Regions from separate parts of the Conexibacter sp. JCM 18997 genome, predicted to be linked through region 2. Evidence: riboswitches for the same ligand, from Rfam matches in the RefSeq annotation. Region 2 holds a riboswitch; each other region holds the start of a gene.

Region 1 (3,494 bases), 1.5 Mb from region 2:
GCTGGTGCAGATCCCAGGCGCGCCGTACGACGACATCCTGGTCGGCCACCTGGAGGCGGCGCGGGCGATCCTGCCGGCCGACACGCCCTGGATGGACGCCCACACGCACACGGGCTCCAACGACCCGGACGGCGTCACGGCGAGCGCCGAGGAGCTGATGGCCGGTCTGGACCGCGCCGGCGTCCAGCGCTCGATCGTCTTCACCACCGCCGAGCCCGACGGCTACCCGCCCGCCAACGATCGCGTGTTGGCCGAAGCGGACGCGTCGGGCGGGCGCCTCGTGCCGTTCGCGCGCATCGACCCCAACGCCGGCGACCCGCTGCCGGAGGCGCGCCGCACGCTCGCGCTGGGCGCGCGCGGCTTCAAGCTGCACCCGCGCTCGGACGCGTTCGTCATGTCGCACCCGTCGGTCGAGGCGCTGGTCGGGCTGGCCGACGCCGAGCACCTGCCCGTCCTGGTGCACGCCGGTCGCGGTATCCCGGCGCTGGGGGAGGACCTGGTCGCGCTGGCCCGGCGCTACCCGGGCGCCTCGTTCATCCTGGCCCACGCCGGGATCAGCGACCTCGGGCTCGTCGCGCCCGCGGCCAACGAGCTCTCCAACCTCTTCTTCGACACCTCGTGGTGGCTGGTCTCCGATCTGCTCACGCTGTACGAGACCGTCGATCCGTCCCGGATCCTGTTCGCCTCCGACATGCCCTACGGCTCGGGCCGCTTCGCCGCCCTGGCCTTCCTGCGCTGTGCGATCGAAGTGGGCTACGGGCCGGACGTCCTGGCCGCGATCGCCGGCGGCAACGTCGAGCGCCTGCTGGCCGGCGAGCCGTCCGCCGACCTCGGTGGCCCGCCCGGCAAGGGTGCGTTGGGGCCGCGCTGGCTGGCCGGCGAGCGCGCGGTCGCCTACGCGGCCATCGCGGTGCAGCTGCGCTTCCGCGGAGGCGACGCCACCGAAGCGCTGGCGCTCGGCCGTCTGGCCTGTCAGATCCCCACCGGCGGCATGGACGACGATCACGAGGAGGCGCTGCTGCGGGCGATCGACGTCCTCCTGGAGGCCGCGCAGGAGCTGCCGCCGTCGCCCGCCACCGGCGAGCTCTCGCCCACCCGGGTGGGGGAGGCCTCGTCGATGCTCGCCGCTCAGCTGCTGGCCGGCACGCCGCGCGTTCCGCTCACGCGCCTGTAGCGCAAGCGCCCGTGCAGCGGGGTGTGACGTCGGGCACACAAGTGCTTCGAACGCGCGTTCGACGGATACCTTGGGGGGCGTTGTTTCCAGCAGGCCGAGTCGCCGTGGCCCATCCATGGCGAGCGGGGGACCCACTCGTCGAGACCGTTCTCGGCACGGGGCGAATCGTGGGCTGATGCCCACATAGCGCGGACGCGCGAGCCCGACAGCTGACCTCGTAGGCCCGCAGTCATGAAGGAGGACCTCCTTGAGGCCGCACATCCTGCTGCGCGCCGTGCCTGCCGCTGTTGCGGTCGGGGCGCTCGGCATCGTCGTTCCCAACGCCGCGGGCGCGCCCGCATCAGATCTGAGCAGCCCGGCCATCCAGGCCGCGGTCAAGGACGCGTCGCTGCGTCCCGGACAGCCGATCGTCGTCTCGGGCCGCCTGGCCTCGGGCCAGGCCGACGCGCCCGTGCGTCTGGAGATCCTGCCCGCCGGCGCCACCACGTGGACGAAGCTGACCGACGGGACCACCGGTCCCGGCGGCGCGTTCGCGCTGCGGGCCCACCCGCGCCGCTCGGGCGCCGTGCGCGTCGTGCAGGCCGGCGTCGCCCAGGCGGCCGGAGCCGATGTTGCTGCGGTGCCCGCCAGCGCGCAGCGACGAGTATCCGTCGGCGCGCGCCTGGTCACCCATGGCGTGCGCCGCAACGTGACCGCCGGGCGCAAGACGCTCGTGCGCGGCGCGGTCGCCAACGGCGGCAGCGGCCGCACCGTGGCGCTGCAGTTCCGGGGCAGGCACGGCTGGTTCACCGTCGATCGCGACCGCACCGACGGCCAGGGCCGCTTCCGCCTGGACCAGCGCCTGGCCTCGGCGACGAGCTCGGCCGCGCGCCTGCGCTTCGCCGGCGATGCCGCCAACGCGACCACGACCAAGCGCATCGGCCAGGTGGCCGGCTTCCGTTCGGCGCTGGCCTCGTGGTACGGCCCCGGCCTGTACGGCAACAACCTCGGTTGTGGCGGAACGCTGACCACGGGCACCGTCGGCGTGGCCAACAAGACGCTGCCGTGCGGCACGAAGCTCACGCTGCGCTACCGCGGGCACGTGGTCAAGGCCAGCGTCATCGACCGCGGGCCCTACGTGGGCGCGCGCGAGTTCGACCTGACCGCCGCGACCGCCGCCAAGCTGCACTTCGGCTCGGTCGGGACGGTCCAGGTCTCGATGCGGTAGGAACGTGTGTTCGTCGGCCCCGGGGCGTACCGTTTCCCGGGTGCCGACGATCGCCCATCTCGACATGGACGCGTTCTACGTGTCCGTCGAGCTGCTGCGCCGCCCGGAGCTGCGTGGCCAGCCGGTGGTCGTCTCGGGCACCGGGCCGCGGGCGGTGATCACCACCGCCAGCTACGAGGCGCGCAAGTTCGGGGTGGGTTCCGCCATCCCGGCGTCCCGCGCCCGCCGCCTGTGTCCGCAGGCGATCTTCATCCCGCCCGACTTCGAGGCCTACCGCGCCGTCTCCAAGCAGGTGATGGGCGTGCTGCGCGAGCAGATCGAGCGGGTCGAGGTCGTCGGCCTCGACGAGGCCTATCTGGATCTGTCGGACCTGCAGCGTCCGCGCGCGGCGATGCGCCGCGTCGTCGCGCAGATTCGCGAGCGCACCGGGTTGACCGCGTCGGTCGGCATCGGGCCCAACAAGCTGGTGGCCAAGGTCTGCTCGGACGCGGAGAAGCCGGCCGGGTTCGTGGCGCTGTCGCGCGAGCAGGCCTGCGCGCGTTTCGCCACCGCGCGCCCAGGCCTGGTGCCGGGCATCGGACCCAAGACCGTCGAGCGCCTGCGCGAGCTGGGCATCGAGACGCTGGGCGCGCTGGCCGCCGCCGACGAGGCGATGCTGCAGCAGCGCTTCGGCACCAACCACGGCCGCGACCTGCTGGCCCGGGCCCAGTTCCACGGCTCGACCACGCTGACGCTGACGCGTGTGGCGGTGTCGGAGTCGCGCGAGACGACGTTCCCCGAGGACGTCGCAGACCGCGCGCAGCTCGAGACGGTGCTGGGCGAGCTGAGCGAGAAGCTGTGCCGCGGCCTGAAGCGCCCCGGCCGCACGATCGCCATCAAGGTCCGCCTCGACGACTGGACCACCGTGACCCGGGCCCGCACCGTCTCCGAGCCGACGACCGACCACGAGGTGGTCTTCGCCGTCGCCCGCGAGCTCTTCCGCGCCTACGACCCCGCGCGGCCCGTGCGCCTGCTCGGCGTCCGCGTGGCCGGCTTCGACGCCCCGAGCGTGCCCGAGGTCGACACCGGCCAGCTGGCGCTGCCGGTGTAGCGCGCGGTCACGGTGTGATCACC
Region 2 (3,494 bases):
CGGCACGGCGTCCTGGCACTCGTCGCAGCCGGCGGCGGGATTCGCGCCGCCCTCCAGCGTCGCGGGCACGCCGTTGCGGGTGATGGCCACGCGCACGTCGGAGGCCTCGAAGCTGCCCTTCAGCGTGTAGGTCAGCGTCGCGCTGACGCCGCCCGACGACGCGGTCTCGGTCTGCGGGCCGGTCGCGGCCAGCGCGGTGGGCGCCGCGATCAGGCAGGCGATCGCGACGCACAGCGTGGTGAGGGTGCGCATCCGTGCGCCTTTCGCTCGTGGTCCGGCGGTCAGTCGGGCAGCAGGCCGTCGCCGTCGAACTCGACCTCGGCCTCGGCCAGCGTCAGGTCCGGCGGGGGGACGATCAGGTCGGACTCGCGCAGGTCCTCGCCGTCCAGCGGCGTGCCCTTGCTGCGGATGAAGTCCAGCAGGGCGCCGAACGACTCGTTGTAGGCCGACAGGTCGTCGGCCGCGACGGCGGCGACGACACGGTTGTCGATCTCGTTGAGCTCGTCGTGAATCCCCTCGGGCAGCTCGTACTGGCCCTCGGTGGAGATCCGGACGATCACGCCTTGCCCTCTTCGATCTGCGGGGACGCCGGGGCACCGCCGCTCAGCTCGGCCTTCATCTTGGCCAGCTCGTCATCGACCTGGGTGCCGCTGGTCAGCTCCGCCAGCTGGCGGTCGATGTCGTCCTGGCCGGGCCCGAGGGCGGTCAGGTCCTCGAACGTGCCGGCCGCCTCGAGCTCCTCGACGGCGTTGGCCCGTGCGCGCATGTCCTCGGTCTTGTCCAGCGCGCGCTGCATGGCCAGGCCGACGTCGGCCATCTCCTCGCCCACACCGGTGGCGGCCTCGGAGATCTGCACCCGCGCCTCGGCGGCGGAGTACTGCGCCTTGACGACTTCCTTCTTCGTGCGGAAGGACTCGATCTTCGTGCGCAGCTTCTGCTCGGACGCGATCAGCTTCTGCTGCTCGCCCTCGAGCTCGGTGACCTGGGCGTCGAGCGACTGCAGCTCGTTCTGGGCCAGCGTCTTGCGCTCGAGCGCGGTGCGCGCGAGCTCCTCGTTGCCGGCCGACAGCGCCTGGCGGGCCTGCGTGTCGAGCTTGACGACCGACTGCTGGAGCTTGTCGGCCTGCATCTGCAGTCGCTTCTTGGAGGTGACGACCTCAGCGATGCCCTTCTTGACGTTCTGCAGCAGCTCGAGCTGCTTCTGGTAGCTGTAATCGAGCGTCTCGCCCGGGTCTTCGGCCCGGTCGAGCATCTTGCTGATCTTCGCCTTGATGATGGTCGTGAAGCGGCCACTGGTGCCGGGCATCACTGCCTCCTGTCCGCGCGTCGTGGGTGCTGGTCGCCCAGCCTACCGACGCACGTAAAGCTGAGGCTTAGAAACCGACCGGGTGGCGGGCCTTGAAGCCCTTGGTGTTGCGCAGGACCGGGCGCCACTGCGGGCCGGAGTTGCCGGCCGGGTCGCCCGCGGCGCTGGTGTCGAGGCGCAGCCCGGCGATCACGACGAACGCGTGCCCCGGGTTGGTGTAGACGGTCACCCAGTCGCCCAGGCCCGCGTCGCCCCACTTCATGAAGGACGAGGAGTCCAGCGGCGTGCCGTCCAGCAGGCCGCCGCCCAGCAGCGCGTAGGACACGGTGCCCGAGCAGTCGTAGCCGCTGTCCTTCACGCGGGCGTGGCCGCCGCCGTACTTGTACGGCTTGCCGACGATCTCGTTCGCGGCCCAGATCGCTTCCTTGACCTCGATCGGCGCGTCGACGGGCGGGTAGGCCTTGCCGGCGAGGATCGTGGCGTCGGGCATGTCCGGCGTCTGGTTGGGATCGACCCCGAAGGTCGCGCCGCCGCCCGTGGTGGTGGGCGTGGTCGGCACCGTGGGCGTCGTCGTGCCCGTGGTCGGGGTGGTCGACGGGTCGGCCGGGGCCGGGTCCGTCGAAGGAGCCGCTGCTGCGCCTGCGGTGGTGCCCTTGGGGGCGGCGGAGGCCGGAATCGCCACGGCCAGGATGGCCAGAAGCGAAGCAACGATCGTCGTCACAAGGGCAAATGCCCGCACAGCTACCTCTTTCGTATGCCTCCGGGGTTAGCTGACGGGTTAGCGCGGAAAGAGCCGGCGCCTCTCCTTTCGGAGACTCACCCCAAACAACCTGGGTCCCCCGGTCCCCAGCGTCATGCTGAGAACTCGGCGTTGATCGCGGCACCGTAGCAGGTCGCACGGTTTGTTGCACCACGATTATGGGTACCGCGCGGAACGTCATCCTGGCGCGGCCTTGCTCGATACCGTCATCGACCTGATGGGTCGCTTCCTGAACCTCCGTGGCGCGTTGGCGCTCACCCTTGTGGTCGCCACCGCCGCCTCCACGGGGTGCGGCAAGGACGGCAGCCCGGACGGCGGATCGCCCACCAGCCCGCCCGCGTCGCCCTCGGTCGGCGCCGCGGCCGGCGACGAGGCGGCCGGCAGCGCGCTCGGCTTCCCGGCCTTCGCGACGAAGAACACCACCCGCGTGGGCGGCGCTGACGCGATCGCCGACGCCGCCGGCGTGGCCCAGGCGGTGTGGCCGTCGACCGGCCCCACCAGCCGCCCGCCCGCCGTGTCGCTGGTGCAGGCCGACGACTGGCGCGCCGCGGTCGCCGCCTCCGCGCTGGTCGCGCGACCGGTGCGCGCGCCGATCCTGCTGGCCGACGGCGAGGAGCTCCCCCAGGCCACCAAGGACGCCCTCAAGCGCCTGGCGCCCGCCGGCTCCGGCGTGCTCGGCGGCGCGCAGGTCATCAAGGTGGGCGACGTTCCCGCCACGGGCAACCGCACGACCGCGGTCAACGGCAAGGACCCGTTCGAGCTGGCCGCGGCCATCGACCGGATCGCGACGACCGCACGCGGCGAGCCGAGCAAGGCCGTCGTGGTGGTCGGCGCCGACGCGCCGAGCTACGCGATGCCCGCCGCCGCCTGGGCGGCCAAGTCCGGGGATCCCATCCTGTTCACCGCGCGCGACGAGCTGCCCGCCGCCACCGCGACGGCCATCAAGACGCACGAGCGCCCGCGCATCTTCGTGCTCGGTCCCGACACGGCGGTCTCCGACAAGGTGATCGACCAGCTCGACAAGATCGGCACGACGACGCGCATCGACGGCGAGACGCCGCAGGGCACCGCGATCGCCTTCGCGCGCTACTCCGACGGCGCGTTCGGCTGGGGCGTCACCGATCCGGGCCACGGCCTGGTGTTCGCCAACCCGACGCAGCCCGCCGTCGCCGGCGCGGCCGCGCCGCTGTCCTCGGCGGGCTCGTACGGACCGCTGCTGCTGACCGCCGACGACGGCTCGCTGCCCGACGACGTGGTCCAGTACCTGCTCGACATCCAGCCGGGCTACGACTCCGATCCGGTCCGCGGGGTCTACAATCACGGCTGGCTCATCGGGGATGAGCGGGCGATCAGCTTGGACGCTCAGTCCCGAATCGACGCCCTCCTCGAGATCTCCCCGGTGAACGACGAATCCCCATGAGCGAATTC
Region 3 (3,494 bases), 2.5 Mb from region 2:
GAGCTCTGCACGTCGACGCCGACCGACAGCAGCGACCCGATCGGGGAGAGCAGCCGGGTCTGCAGCGTGGTGAAGGCCACCACGGTGCCGATCGACACCGCGTCGGGGGACAGGCCGGCGAACAGGTAGATCAGGGCCGGCATCGCGGTGAACGAGATCTGGATTGTCGCCATCACCCAGCGACCGGCCATGCGCGAACGCACCTCGAGGTCGGCCAGGTTGCGCGACTCGCCGTCGAAGCGCTCGGCCAGCGCCCCGGTGCGGCCCATGGTCTTGCCCAGCAGGATGCCCGAGACCGACAGCGACTCCTCGATCAGCGTCGAGATGTCGGCCATCGACTCCTGGCGGCGGCGGGTGATCTTGCGCCGCTCGGCGCCGACCCGCCGCGACAGCCACACGAACAGCGGCAGCACGACGAGCGAGAAGCCGGCCAGCAGGGGATCGAGCAGGAACATCGCCACGATCGTGGCCAGCACCGTGGTGACGTTGGAGACGATCGAGGTGGCCGTCGAGGTGACGACCGACTGCACGCCGCCGATGTCGTTGGCGATGCGCGACTGCACCTCGCCCGTGCGGGTGCGCGTGAAGAAGGCGAGCGGCAGCCGCTGCAGATGGCGATAGACCTGGGTGCGCAGGTCGTGCATGACGGCCTGGCCGACCTGGGTCGACAACCACGTCTGCGCGACGCCGAGCGCGCCGGTGACCACGGCGATGGCGATCATTCCGCCGACCAACCAGGCCAGCAGCGTGGTGTCGCGGTCGGGGAGCGCCGTGTCGAGGATCGCGCGCAGGAGGAACGGCGAGACCATCGAAATCCCTGCAGACAGCACGATCAGCCCGAGAACGGCCGACAGGCGGCCGCGATAGGGGCGGAACAATCGCGCGATTCTCACAGGAGGCAGTCTAGCTAATAGTTGAACGGCTCAACTATTACGGGAAACAGACAGCGGGAGGGTTCGCTACAGTTCCCGCCGTCGAATGACCAAAGCCGAATGCCCGTCGTTTCCGCCGACGGGCAGCGGGGGAACCACTTGGCCGCCAATAGCGGCCCGGGGCGAATCACCGGCCGAGAGCCGGAGTAGCGCTGCTCTTTCTGCGCGAGCCCGTCAGCTAACCCCGCAGGCACTGGAAAGAGATAGGGGATCCCAGTAGTGCCTGACATACGACTTCCCGCGGTAGCCGTGTTCCTAACCACGGCTGCCGTGGCCGCTATACCGGCAACCGCATCGGCGTACACGTTCGGAGCGCGCACGCTCAAGCAGGGCATGTCGGGTAGCGACGTCAAGGTGGCGCAGAAGCTGTTGCGCCAGACCGGCGAGAGCCTCACCCCCGACGGTCAGTTCGGCCCGGCCACCAAGCGGGCCGTGTTGAGCTTCGAGCAGACCGCCGGCCTGACGCCCAACGGGCGGCTGGAGCCGACCGAGGCGCCCACGCTGCAGCAGGCCGCCGTCGACGGCGCCTCCGCGCGCCAGACCGATGCGGCGACCGACCCGACGACGGGCGCGGCCACGCCGACGTCGACGACGACGCCCACCACCACGGGCACGACGACGACGACCACGACGCCCGCCACCACGACCACGATGGGCGGCGCGACCACCCAGACGCCGGTCGGCATCCCGGGCGAGACCGCGATCCTCAACGCCGACGGCACCGCCACGGCGCCGGCCAGCGCCCCGCCCGCGGTCCAGGCGATCATCGCCGCCGGCAACGAGATCGCCTCCAAGCCGTACAAGTACGGCGGCGGTCACACGCTGAAGTGGAAGGACACCGGCTACGACTGCTCGGGCTCGGTCTCCTACGCGCTCCACGGCGCCGACCTGCTCGACTCGCCGCTGCCCTCGGGCAACTTCGAGACCTGGGGCGACGCCGGGCCCGGCCAGTGGGTCACCCTGTACGCCCGCGGCGACCACATGTACATGATCGTCGCCGGCCTGCGGTTCGACACCTCGGGCGCCAAGCCGTCGCGCTGGCAGACCGCCAAGCGCTCCAGCTCGGGCTTCACGGTCCGCCACCCCACGGGGCTCTAACCCCGCGTCGACATCTCGGTAGGTTGGGGCCCGGTGCGTCGCCGGGTCCCGATCACCGCAGTCCTGCGCGCCACCCGGGCGCCGATGCGCCCGGGCCACCTGACGCTGCGGTGATCGTCCTCTACGACGCCGACTGCGGCTTCTGCCGGTTCAGCGTCGCCCGCCTGCTGGCCTGGGACCGCCACCGACGCCTGCGGCCGGTGGCGATCCAGTCGCCCGAGGGGCAGGCGCTGCTGGAGCGCGGCGGCGTCCCCGCGCCCGAGCGCCTGCGCTCGGCGCACGTGGTCGACGACGCCGGGGTCGTGCACTCCGGGGGCGCCGCCACCGCGGTGATCGCGCGCGCGCTGCCCGCGGGCGCGCCGGTGGCCTGGCTGGCCGAGGCGCTGCCCGGCCCGGTCGACCGCGGCTATCGCTGGGTGGCCGACCACCGCACGGCGATCAGCCGCTGGGTGCCGTCGCGCTGGAAGCGCGCGGCCGCCGATCAGATCGCCCGTCGCGCCTGACGCGGTGCGTCGGGCCCGCCCGCGCGGGGTAGGTTCTCAGGAAGCCTGAGAGAGAGGAGAGGGCATGGGGTCCACCAACGGGTCCGTGGCGCCCGGCACGTTCGCGCTGCCGGAGTGGCCGCAGGACGCCTGGTACGCCGCCGCGTACGACGTCGAGCTCAAGCACGAGCTGCTGCCTCGGCGCATCGCGGGGCGCAACCTCGTGCTCTACCGGCGCACCGACGGGTCGCCGGTGGCGCTGGAGAACGCGTGCTGGCATCGCCTGCTGCCCCTGTCGGAGGGGCACCTCGAGGACGACGACGTCGTGTGCGGCTACCACGGCCTGATGTACAACGGCGAGGGCCGCTGCGTGTTCATGCCCTCCCAGGAGACGATCAACCCGGCCGCGCGCGTGCGCAGCTATCCGATCGTCGAGCGCCACCGCTTCGTGTGGGTGTGGACCGGGGACCCCGCGGCCGCCGATCCCGACCGCGTGCCCGACCTGCACTGGAACGACGATCCCGAGTGGGCGGGCGACGGCGCGCTGATCCACGTCGACTGCAGCTACAAGCTCGTGGTCGACAACCTCATGGACCTGACCCACGAGACGTTCGTGCACGGGTCGAGCATCGGCCACCGGTCGGTCGCCGAGGTGCCCTTCGAGGTCACCCACGGCCCGCGCTCGGTGACCGTGACGCGCTGGATGATCGACGTGCCGGCACCGCCGTTCTGGGCGATGCAGCTGGGGTGGAAGCTGGGGCACGCGCCGGAGGGCAACGTCGACCGCTGGCAGATCGTCCACTACGAGCCGCCCAGCACGATCGCCATCGACGTCGGGGTCGCCCCGACCGGCACCGGCGCGCCGGAGGGCGACCGCTCCCAGGGCGTCAACGGGTTCGTGCTCAACACGATGACCCCGGAGAACGCGGGCAGCTGCCACTACTTCTGGGCGTTCGCGCGCAACTACAGCCTCGAGGACCAG
Region 4 (3,494 bases), 2.3 Mb from region 2:
CGGCGGCAGGCGGTTCTGCGGGCGGCGCGTTCCGGGCGGTGGCGCCGCCGGTGCAGAGCTTTGCGCGGGGGCGGAGCCGATGAGCAAGCCGATCCGGGGCGCGGCCCGATAGATTCCCGGACATGGCCATTGCTGTACTTGTCATCTTCTGGGTCGTTATCGGAACGGGCGTCGTGCTGGTCGCGATGGCCGCGACCCGCAAGCCGCATCGCGAGGACGATGGCGGCTCCCGGGCTGGACGCCTTGCCTTCGGCGTTGGCCTCACGCTCCTCGTCGTGCTCGGCGCGATCGTCATCCCCACGGTTGTCATGGTCGACAACTCGGAGTCGAACGCCGAGGCGAAGGGCGGCGTGGACCTCACCGCGGCCGAGGTGCGCGGACGCGAGATGTTCGCGGCCAACTGCGCCGTCTGCCACACGCTGTCGGCCTCCAACGCGGTCGGTCGCGTGGGCCCGGACCTCGACACCCTGCGTCCGCCCAAGGCACTCGTGCTCGACGCGATCGCCAAGGGGCGCGCGCGCGGCATCGGCCAGATGCCGGCCGACCTGCTCAGCGGTGAGGACGCGCAGGACGTGGCCGACTACGTTGCGGCGGTCGCCGGGCACTGACCCGGAGATCTCAGCGGCGGTCGGAACCCGAACGCCAGGAGGAGATCGACCATGGACGAAGCCCGAGCGAAAGAGCTGTTGGCGGCCGAGCGTGCGCGCATCGAAGGCCTGCTGGCCTCGGCCAGCGCGCCCGACGCCGGCCCCGACGACGAGCCGCACCTGGAGCAGCACGTCGCCGACCAGGCCAGCGACCTGTACGACAAGGAGCGCGACGAGGGCCAGGCCGAGGACCTGCGCGACCGCCTGGCGGCGATCGAGCGGGCCGAGCAGCGGTTGGCCGACGGCACCTTCGGCACGTCGACGATCAGCGGCGAGCCGATCCCCGACGCGAGGCTGGAGGTCGTGCCCTGGGCCGAGCGCACCGTCGCCGAGCAGGCCACCTGGGAGCGCGGCGGCAACTAGTGCCCTGAGGTCCGCCGTGTCTGACGGCGGACCACCGCGGCGCTGACCATCCGGTCGGCAGGCCCGGGCTCACGAGGAAATTCGCCCAAAGTCCGGCCTGATCAGGGTCGGGCGGGCCTTGACATCTTCCGTGCAGGTTTCCAGAAGAAAACCGCTGTTGCAGGGATTTCCCGAATCGCTAGGATGGCCAACGTTCCGCTGAGTCGTCCCCGGCAATGAGGCCGGCCGATGAGCGGGGGACCCGATGCCGTCCGGGGCGAATCGCACAATGTGCGTAGCGCGAAACTCTCATGCGCGAGCCCGTCAGCTAACCCCGTAAGCCGTCAAGAGAGAAGCGATGCCCCACGCTGCCCGAGCCCAGGACTCCTGGTCCGACCCGCCGCCCCGTCGCCCCCGCCGTCAGGCTGCCGATTGGGCCTCGCCGGAAGATCTCGAGATCCTGAGCACGATCGGCCGCCCGCGGGAGGCCGACTGGTCCGTCCTGACGCTGGAGCGCGACGACGAGGCCGGCGACGCGTTCGCCGCCGACGACGACGCCCCCGCCACGGTCGACGCCGCGGCGATGGCCCGCCGGCCCATGCGGGTCGTCGCGTCCGAGCCCGAGCAGTCCTACGACGTCGAGCCCGACGTCGTCGCGCACATGCAGATCGCTCCCGCCGGCCCGGCCCCGCTGGACCTGCCGCCGCAGCGCGCCGCCAACGGCCGCCGCACGGTGGTCATCCGCGGCCAGGTGGCCGAGCGCGAGCGCCCCTACGCCACGACCGCCCAGCGCCACCGCCCGTCCCGCCGCCCGAGCGAGCGCGTCGGCGCCCGCCCCGACCGCGTCGCCCTGTGGGCGTTCGGCCTGGGCCTGCTGCTGATCCTCGTCGCGGTGCTCAGCGCCGCCGGCGCCTGACCGCCGCCGTCCATCCCGCGGCCGCACCGGCCGCCACACCAAGCCATCCGAAGCCCGCCACCGCAGCGGGTTGTCGTCGTCGTGTGATCGCGGTTGCGCACGTCCGCGCCGGGGCGTATCCTTACGAATCGTAAGGTGCTGAACCTTGTGAAGCGCCGGACCCTCTCCCTCATTCTCGAAGGGCCGCCCCATGAAGACAGCGATGAGCCGATTCCCCGTCCACGACGACCTGACCGCCCCGGAGGGGTCGCTGCCGGTGCTGCGCGGCGCCCTGGCCAGCGCCGGCCAGCTCCCGAACTTCCTCGCCGTCCTGGCCGAGTCCCCGGCGGCCCTGCGCGGCTACGCGCGCTTCCGTTCCGAGCTGCGCCGCGGCTCGCTGACGCTCTCGACGCTCGAGCGCATCTCGCTCGGCGTGGCCGAGCACCACGACTCCCAGCCGGGGATCGTGCTCCACACGCGCCTGGCCCGCAACGCCGGGCTGGGGCAGGACGAGATCGCCCGGGCCCGCGAGTTCAGCTCCGAGGAGCCCAAGGAGGCGGCGCTGCTCGCGCTCCTGCGCGCGCTGGTCGAGAACCCCGGCACCCCGCCGATGCACCTCCACGAGGAGGCCATCGAGTCGGGCTGGACGCACGAGCAGCTGCTCGAGGCGATCGCCTACGTCTCGATGGAGACGTTCACCGCGATGGTCAACGTGGCCGGCAACATCCCGGTGGACGGGTCCAGCGAGATGACCAGGCAGCTGCAGGCCGCGTAATCCCGAGGGCGTAGGCTCTTCGTGATGGCCGAAGACCCCGATTGCACCTGCTGCCCGCACCTCCACGAGGCGGTGGAGCTGATCGGCAGGCGTTGGACGGGGGCCATCATCGAAGTCCTACGCCACGACGGGCCGCTGCGGTTCTCCGAGCTCGTCAACGCGATTCCGGGCCTGTCGGACCGGCTCTGCTCGGAGCGCATGAAGGAGCTCGAGGCGCGCGGCGTCGTCGAGCGCACGGTCCACGCGGGGCCGCCCGTGCGCGTCGAATACGACCTCACGCGGATGGGCCGGGCGCTGGGCCCGTCGCTCAACGCCCTGCAGGCCTGGGCGCAGGAATGGCTGAACGAGCCGTCCGCGGCCGACGCCGAAGCCGACGCCGCTAGAACGCCAACGCGAGCGGGTTCTCCAGCAGCGCCTTGACCCGCCCGAGGAACTGGGCGGCGTCGGCGCCGTAGAGGATCCGGTGGTCGCTGGCCATCGTCACCGTCATCATGTGGCGGGCCACGAGCTCGCCGTCGCGCACCACCGCACGTGGCTCGATCGCGCCGACGGACAGGATCGCCGCCTGGGGCGCGTTGACCACCGAGGTGAACGCGGTCACGCCGAACATGCCGAGGTTCGACACGGTGAACGTGCCCCCCGACAGGTCGGGCGGGCGGACGGAGCCGTCGCGGACGGCGGCGGCGAGCGCCCGGGTGGTGCGGGCGATCTCGCCCAGCGACTTGGTGTCGGCGTCGAACACGGTGGGCACCACCAGCGCGTCGTCGCCGGCGACGGCCATGCCGACGTTGACGGCGGCGTGCAGCTCGAAGTGGCCGTCCTTGTAGGAGCCGTT

The links. Region 2 has a riboswitch for cyclic di-AMP ahead of ACZ5UI_RS13660 (hypothetical protein). Riboswitches for the same ligand answer to the same signal wherever they lie in the genome.
Region 1: linked by a shared signal. The riboswitch ahead of ACZ5UI_RS06220 (septal ring lytic transglycosylase RlpA family protein) and the one ahead of ACZ5UI_RS13660 (hypothetical protein) in region 2 are both predicted to bind cyclic di-AMP.
Region 3: linked by a shared signal. The riboswitch ahead of ACZ5UI_RS25960 (peptidoglycan-binding domain-containing protein) and the one ahead of ACZ5UI_RS13660 (hypothetical protein) in region 2 are both predicted to bind cyclic di-AMP.
Region 4: linked by a shared signal. The riboswitch ahead of ACZ5UI_RS02095 (hypothetical protein) and the one ahead of ACZ5UI_RS13660 (hypothetical protein) in region 2 are both predicted to bind cyclic di-AMP.

What each region holds. Positions count from the first base shown of each region.
Region 1 is NZ_AP043885.1:1,194,282-1,197,775, forward strand. Features, by position in the region: gene ACZ5UI_RS06215 (amidohydrolase family protein) at 5-1,174, shown strand; cyclic di-AMP (ydaO/yuaA leader) riboswitch at 1,257-1,413, shown strand; gene ACZ5UI_RS06220 (septal ring lytic transglycosylase RlpA family protein) at 1,449-2,381, shown strand; gene dinB (DNA polymerase IV) at 2,422-3,471, shown strand; gene ACZ5UI_RS06230 (FG-GAP-like repeat-containing protein) at 3,479-3,494, opposite strand, start outside.
Region 2 is NZ_AP043885.1:2,684,931-2,688,424, forward strand. Features, by position in the region: gene ACZ5UI_RS13645 (hypothetical protein) at 1-252, opposite strand, end outside; gene pspAA (PspA-associated protein PspAA) at 282-560, opposite strand; gene ACZ5UI_RS13655 (PspA/IM30 family protein) at 557-1,306, opposite strand; gene ACZ5UI_RS13660 (hypothetical protein) at 1,374-1,988, opposite strand; cyclic di-AMP (ydaO/yuaA leader) riboswitch at 2,047-2,187, opposite strand; gene ACZ5UI_RS13665 (cell wall-binding repeat-containing protein) at 2,260-3,486, shown strand; gene ACZ5UI_RS13670 (hypothetical protein) at 3,483-3,494, shown strand, end outside.
Region 3 is NZ_AP043885.1:5,178,688-5,182,181, forward strand. Features, by position in the region: gene ACZ5UI_RS25955 (ABC transporter ATP-binding protein) at 1-878, opposite strand, end outside; cyclic di-AMP (ydaO/yuaA leader) riboswitch at 977-1,140, shown strand; gene ACZ5UI_RS25960 (peptidoglycan-binding domain-containing protein) at 1,266-2,030, shown strand; gene ACZ5UI_RS25965 (thiol-disulfide oxidoreductase DCC family protein) at 2,141-2,533, shown strand; partial or broken gene ACZ5UI_RS25970 (aromatic ring-hydroxylating dioxygenase subunit alpha) at 2,598-3,494, shown strand, end outside.
Region 4 is NZ_AP043885.1:394,940-398,433, forward strand. Features, by position in the region: gene ACZ5UI_RS02080 (DNA polymerase III subunit alpha) at 1-83, shown strand, start outside; gene ACZ5UI_RS02085 (c-type cytochrome) at 123-608, shown strand; gene ACZ5UI_RS02090 (TraR/DksA family transcriptional regulator) at 660-1,010, shown strand; cyclic di-AMP (ydaO/yuaA leader) riboswitch at 1,197-1,347, shown strand; gene ACZ5UI_RS02095 (hypothetical protein) at 1,348-1,905, shown strand; gene ACZ5UI_RS02100 (carboxymuconolactone decarboxylase family protein) at 2,108-2,659, shown strand; gene ACZ5UI_RS02105 (winged helix-turn-helix transcriptional regulator) at 2,684-3,079, shown strand; gene ACZ5UI_RS02110 (dihydrolipoamide acetyltransferase family protein) at 3,039-3,494, opposite strand, start outside.